DNA from 3 places in the Telluria sp. B2 genome. Region 2 is predicted to be linked to each of the others. Evidence: predicted binding sites of a transcription regulator. Region 2 holds the regulator's gene; each other region holds the start of a gene.

Region 1 (2,269 bases), 570 kb from region 2:
CCGGAAGCCGGCCAGCCGCCCGCTCGGGTTCTGGGCGAAGCGCAGCACCGCCAGCACGTCCTTGATGTGCGAGGCTTCCAGGAATTTCAGGCCGCCGAACTTGACGAAAGGGATGTTCCGGCGCATAAGTTCGAGTTCCAGCGCCGCGCTGTGGCTGGCGGCGCGGAACAGCACCGCCTGGGAAGTGAGCTTGATGCCGGCTTCGCGGTGCTCGAGGATGCGGTTGCAGACCCAGCGCGCCTGTTCGGCCTCGTCGGGAATCAGGACCAACTGCGGCAGGCTGCTCGCCGCCTTGTCGGTCCACAGGGTCTTGGCATGGCGCTCGAGGGCGGCCCCGATCACGGCGTTCGAGGCGTCCAGGATGGGCTGGGTCGAGCGGTAATTGCGGTCCAGCGTGATCACCTCGGCCGGCTGCGAGAACTGCTTCGGGAAATCGAGGATGTTGCGCACCGTCGCGCCGCGGAACGAATAGATCGACTGGGCGTCGTCGCCCACCACCATCACACCCTGCCCATCGGGCTTCATGCCGGTGATGATCGCCGCCTGCAGGCGGTTGGTGTCCTGGTATTCGTCGACCAGCACGTGGTCGAACAGGGCGCCCAGTTCAGGACCCAGCTCGGGGTCGGATGCCATCTCGGCCCAGAACAGCAGCAGGTCGTCGTAGTCGAGCACGTTCTGCTCCTGCTTGGCGTCGACATAGGCGCCGAACAGGCGCTTGAGCTCCGCTTCCCATTCCGTGCACCAGGGGAAGGTGCCCTGCAAGACCAGGTCGAGCGGCTCGCGCGAATTGACCACCCGCGAATAAATGGACAGGCAGGTGCCCTTCAGCGGGAAGCGCTTCTGGGTCTGGGTCAGGCCGATCTCGTGGCGCACCAGGCCCATCAGGTCTTCGGAATCGCCGCGGTCGTGGATGGTGAAGGATTCGTCCAGGCCGATACGCCCGGCGAATTCGCGCAGCAGGCGCGCGCCGATGCTGTGGAAGGTGCCGGCCCAGGGCAGTGTCGTCACCTGGGTGGCCGTGGCCATGATGCGCTGCAGGACATTGCCGGCGCGTTGGGTCATTTCATTGGCCGCGCGCCGCGAGAAGGTCAGCAGCAGGATGCGCTGCGGGTCGGCGCCACGCATGATCAGGCGCGCCACGCGGTGCGCCAGCGTATTGGTCTTGCCGGACCCGGCGCCGGCTACCACCAGCAGCGGGCGCGTCGCCTGCGCCCCGATGTCGTGCTCGACGGCGGCGCGCTGCGCCGGATTGAGGCCGGCAAAGGGGTCGTCGGCGCAAGGGGCTGAAGAGGGAGCGGAAGTTGCGGCAGCGGCGGCAGCGGTCATGAAAGGATGGCAAGGAAGGGCAAAAGGCGGACAGCTCAACTGTACATTTGTCCAGTAAGCTTTCGCAAGTGCATTTTGCACTCGAAATCGACGAACCTGTCGTAAAAAGGCTGCGCTCGCTTCGCGACCACTTCAAACGTTTTCCGAACAAGCTGTGCTAAGTCGCCGAAAATAAACGGGTTTTCTGGATATCCACAAACTCTGTGAATAACTTTGTGGAAAAGGGAGGGCTTGACAGCCCGAAAGCGCGGCGGGAAGCGGCTTTCAACAAAATGCCCAAACGGCGGGCAAAGCCGAAAACCAGATAAATCAATGACTTGCACGCATCTGTGCAGGCAGGCCTGGAGGAAGGTCCGAATGAACAAAAAGAAATTTTTGTGTATAACCAGACCTCATAGAACGCCACAAAAATACAATTTTGATATCGCAAACCAGAACTGCAGAGCAACTTTTTTTACTGCCGGGATCGACGTCGGGACGGTTCCAGCAGCACGCGCTCGATCACGGCGCGCGCGATGTCGCGTGAGCGAAGGTACTCCACGGCAGACATCGTGTTGGCGCTGAACTGGACCGCGATCCCGTCGTCGACGATGACGCGCTGCCGGACATCCCTGCGGGCGTCGCCCCCGCCATCCGCGGCCATGCCGCGCAGCTCTGCTGATATATGCTCCATCCTTCCCCCGCCTTGTCGTGGTTAAACTCCTTGCGTAAGGAGTATTGATCAAGAACCGGTAATGTCAATGTCATTTTCCCATCGAAAAACAAGAAAAGGCAGGCATGCCCGACGGCAGCGTTGCGCCATCCATTTCGCAACACGTACAAAATGGCCGCGCTGATTCCCTTCAACCCACCAGCGAGGCATCCATGAGCACGACATCTCAACCGGATATGAACCCTGGCGACGAAGCTGCTCCCGGCACCCCCGGCGCCGGCGAAGACATTT
Region 2 (2,269 bases):
CCGACATCGACTACTGGGTGTCGAAGTACGACGGCGAAGACCTGCGGTCCGGCAAGTTCCGCTGCCCCAAGCCGCGCGTGCCGGCGATCTCGAAGCAGACTGACGAGATCGAGCGGGTCTCGAACGCGATCAACAAGTGGCAGGACTGCTATAACGGCTTCGTGCAGAACCTGAACGCCGCCTCCCCGCTCGAAAACCGGATCCCGGCCGACATCGCCAAGCTGATGAACCTGGCGGAGATGCAGCAGGCGAAGAAGCACCTGGCCCAGGTCCAGGAAAACCTGTCGGAAGAAGCCAAGGTCGGCGCCAAGATGGTGCTGGCCGACGTGGCGGTCTGGCGCGGCGCGACCGAGGCGTATATCGCCGAGCACAATGCGATCGTGACCAAGGCGCCGAAGGACGAGTCGGTGCGAACGAAGTAAGGCCGTGTTGGAGTAAAAAAGGCCGCGTCAGCGGCCTTTGTTTTTCGTAGGGTGGACACCTGTGTCCACGCTGTAGGACGGATGAGCTGCCGCAAAGCGTCGCGTAGCCCCGGCCGCCAATCTGCCGGCAGAGCGCCCGGCCTGCTCGCCTTGTACCGCGTGGACACAGGTGTCCACCCTACAAAACCGGGGCCAGGGAATGAGCTGGCGATTCGCAGGCGTCGTACCGCGTGGGGTCGAGACCCCACCCTGCAAAATCAAAAAAGGCCGCATCAAGCGGCCTTTTCTTTCATCTGCGGCTCAGTGCCAGCTGCGCATCAAACCCACAGCCAGCCCCTCGAGGGCGAACTCGTCGTCCGGCTCGACGCGGATCACCTTGAAGTCCGGATTTTCCGGCAGCAGTTCGATCACGTCGCCGGTCTTGCGGTAGCGCTTGACGGTCACGTCTTCGCCCAGGCGGGCCACGACGATCTGGCCGTTCTTGGCGCTGTCGACCTTCTTGACCGCCAGGAAGTCGCCGTCCATGATGCCGGCGTCGCGCATCGACCAGCCGCGCACCTTCAGCAGGAAGTCGGGGCGGGCGCCGAACATGGCCGGGTCGACGTTGTAGGTTGCTTCCACGTGTTCCTGCGCGAGGATGGGCGAACCTGCCGCGACACGGCCGACCAGGGGCAGCGACATCAGCAGGGCAGGGGGAATGGCCGGGACGGCCGGCTCCGATGCCGCGCCGATCAGGCGAATCCCGCGCGAGGTGCCCGAGACGATCTCGATCGCGCCTTTGCGCGCGAGCGCCTGCAGGTGCTCCTCGGCCGCGTTGGCCGACTTGAAGCCCAATTCCTTCGCGATCTCGGCGCGGGTCGGCGGGAAGCCGGTGTTGTCGATCGCTTCCTTGATCAGGTTCAGGATCTGTTCTTGCCTTGCAGTGAGCTTGAGCATGGGTGTACCACTGGTTATCGATTCAGACTGTATTTTTGTACAGTGCTTCTGTAAATGCAAGGGAAATCGTTGTTTTCGCTGGAATTTCCGGACGGCTGCTGTCGCGAAAGGGGTACGCCGGCCGCCGATTGTGTTGCTGCCCGCTTCGGGTTATAATTGCAGGCTTTCCCTTCCCACACTCGTCTTGACGCCGAGGTGGGCATTTGTTTAAACGTCCTCAAGGAGTGTTGCATGCGTCATTATGAAATCGTTTTTATCGTCCACCCGGACCAAAGCGAGCAAGTCCCGGCGATGATCGAGCGTTACAAGACCACGGTGACCAGCCGCGGCGGTAACATCCATCGCGTGGAAGACTGGGGCCGTCGCCAGATGGCTTACCAGATCCAGAAGCTGCCGAAGGCACACTACATCTGCATGAACATCGAGTGCGACAACGAGACCCTGGTCGAGCTGGAAACCGCATTCAAGTTCAATGATGCCGTGCTGCGTCACCTGACCGTGAAGATGAAGAAGGCTGAAACCGCTCCGTCGCCAATGATGAAGTCGGTACAGCGCGAAGACGCAGCCAAGAGCCACCGCGCAGAAGCTCCGGCTGCTGCCCCGGCCGCCGCTGCCTAAGGTTTTTCGCCAGGATCGTGAACGGGCTCAGGCCCGCTGAGAAGTGAACCAGCTACAAGTCGTCGCCACCATCGCTGAACGCGACGTACTGCGCTATACCCCCGCCGGCGTGCCGGTCGTGTCCGCAATCCTGCTGCACAGTTCGCAGCAGGTCGAGGCAGGGGTGCCGAGGCTGGTCGAGTTCGAGATTGCCGCGTTCGCCGCGGGAGAGATTTCGGGCCGCTTCGCCAGCGCCGAGCTGGGCGCCGCCCACCAGTTCACGGGCTTCCTGGCCAGGAAGAACCGCAACAGCA
Region 3 (2,269 bases), 1.6 Mb from region 2:
CGAACTCGAACCCGGCCAACTGCTCGGGCGTCGTGACCGTGGCCGCGACCACCCGCGCCGGCGGCCGCGCTTCCTACTCGAACTACGGCACCGTGGTCGACGTGGCGGCCCCGGGCGGCGGCACCGGCGGCGGTGTCCTGTCGACCCTGAACAGCGGCACCAGTTCGCCGGGTTCCGACAGCTATGCCGCCTACCAGGGCACCTCGATGGCGACCCCGCACGTCGCCGGCGTGGCGGCCCTGATGCTGGCGAAGAACGCGGCGCTGACGCCCGACCAGATCGAGTCCACGCTCAAGAGCACGGCACGCGCCTTCCCGGCGACCTGCTCGGGCTGCGGCAGCGGCATCGTCGACGCGACAGCAGCGGTGGCAGCGGCCAGCGGCGCCACCCCGGCGCCTGGCCCGACGATCTCGGAATCGGAATCGAATAACACGATCTCGACGGCCGACGCCGTCAGCACCAGCGGCACCACGGTCAACGGCACCATGAGCGCCAGCACCGACAACGACTACTTCGTGGTCCAGCTGCCGGCCGGCAAGACGCTCACGGCGACCATGACCCCAGGTTCGTCGACCGCCGACTACGACCTGTACATCTACAACAGCGCCGGCACCCAGCTGGCCTACAGCGAGAAGAGCGCCGGCGCCGTCGACAGCGCTTCCGTGACGAACACGACCACCGCTACCGCGGCACGCTACGTGCGCGTGAAGTACTACAGCGGCGGCACCGGTTCGACCAACGGCAAGTACACGCTGAAGCTGAGCTGGTAATTGCAGTAAAACAGTCGCTTACCAAGGGTGAAGACGCGCGGCTTGCCGCGCGTCTTTTTTCGTTTTGATATACCGACTGCGTCATTGAAGACTGCGGCCTCGACCGTAGGGTGGGCACCCCGTGCCCACGCGGAACGACGCGTCATCGGCGCGGTAACAGTAATCGGTGCCAAGTGCATGCCGATGAGTATCCAAGGGAGAGACGTTAGCTACTACTCTCTGGGAGACGTCAACAATCATTATCCTGTTGGGCCAGCACAGCAATCAACACAGTGCGACCTTCCGCGTGGGTACGGAGTGCCCACCCTACGGATCGGCCAACGCCATGGGCCACAGTCGGCGTTACGACTGCTCTTGCACCAAATCCCAATTGACGAGATACTGTATAGAATGACAGTAGTCGGCTCCCGCCGCCGCCCGAGTGAACGCCCCCGCACGTAAAATCATCCATTGCGATTGCGACTGCTTCTATGCGTCGGTCGAGATGCGCGACGATCCGTCCTTGCGCGGCCGGCCGCTGGCCGTCGGTGGGCGTCCGGACCAGCGCGGGGTGATCGCGACCTGCAACTACGAGGCGCGCCGCTACGGCATCCACTCGGCCATGGCCACAGCACAGGCAATGAAATTGTGCCCGGACCTGCTGGTGATTCCGCCGGCGATGGAAAAATACCGGGTCGCCTCGCGCCAGATCATGGACATCTACCGCGACTACACGGACCTGGTCGAACCGTTGTCGCTGGACGAGGCCTACCTCGATGTCTCGAACTCGCCACACTGCAGGGGCAGCGCGACCCTGATCGCGCAGGAGATCCGGCGCCGCATTTTCGAGACCGTCGGCATCACGGCCTCGGCCGGGGTGGCGCCCAATAAATTCGTGGCCAAGATCGCCAGCGACTGGAACAAGCCCGACGGCCTGTTCCTGGTGCGCCCGGAAGAAGTCGATGCCTTCGTTGCCGCACTGCCGGTCAAGAAACTGCATGGCGTCGGCAAGGTCACGGCCGCCAAGATGAACAATTTGGGGCTGAAGACCTGTGCCGACCTGCGCGGCTGGAGCCTGCAGAAGCTGCAGGAGCACTTCGGCAGTTTCGGCGCGCGCCTGCACGATTTATGCCGCGGCATCGATTACCGTGAGGTCAGCCCCGAGCGCGAACGCAAGTCGGTGAGCACCGAGGAAACCTATACGCCGGACATCCCGGACCTGCCGGGCTGCCTGGCACTATTGCCGGATCTGTATGAACACCTGCTCGGGCGCATCAAGCGCGCCGGCGCGGAAAAATTCATCAATAAACTGTTCGTGAAGATCAAATTCGCGGACTTCCAGCAGACCACGGTGGAGTGTGTCGGTTACGCGCCACACCTGCCGAGCTACGCCCGCCTGATGGAAATCGGCTGGCAGCGCGCCAGCCGCCCGGTGCGCCTGCTGGGCGTCGGTGTGCGCCTGGGCGAAACCGAAAACGTCGAGCAGCTCAGCCTGTTTGACGAACACGCAACACATTAAA

Evidence for each region. The regulator LexA, encoded in region 2, represses DNA repair genes until DNA is damaged. The targets are predictions, from matches to a motif close to ACTGTATNNNNATACAGT.
Region 1: ACSUZJ_RS10385 (ATP-dependent helicase) is a predicted target of LexA. The motif match lies at 1,365-1,382, and genes of this name have one in related genera.
Region 3: dinB (DNA polymerase IV) is a predicted target of LexA. The motif match lies at 1,151-1,168, and genes of this name have one in related genera.

Annotation. Positions count from the first base shown of each region.
Region 1 covers NZ_CP196525.1:2,305,993-2,308,261, reverse strand. Annotated here, with positions in the region: gene ACSUZJ_RS10385 (ATP-dependent helicase) at 1-1,326, opposite strand, end outside; gene ACSUZJ_RS10380 (hypothetical protein) at 1,781-1,999, opposite strand; gene ACSUZJ_RS10375 (hypothetical protein) at 2,191-2,269, shown strand, end outside.
Region 2 covers NZ_CP196525.1:1,736,003-1,738,271, forward strand. Annotated here, with positions in the region: gene ACSUZJ_RS07750 (tetratricopeptide repeat protein) at 1-422, shown strand, start outside; gene lexA (transcriptional repressor LexA) at 723-1,358, opposite strand; gene rpsF (30S ribosomal protein S6) at 1,590-1,976, shown strand; gene priB (primosomal replication protein N) at 2,020-2,269, shown strand, end outside.
Region 3 covers NZ_CP196525.1:92,687-94,955, reverse strand. Annotated here, with positions in the region: gene ACSUZJ_RS00385 (S8 family serine peptidase) at 1-770, shown strand, start outside; gene dinB (DNA polymerase IV) at 1,192-2,268, shown strand.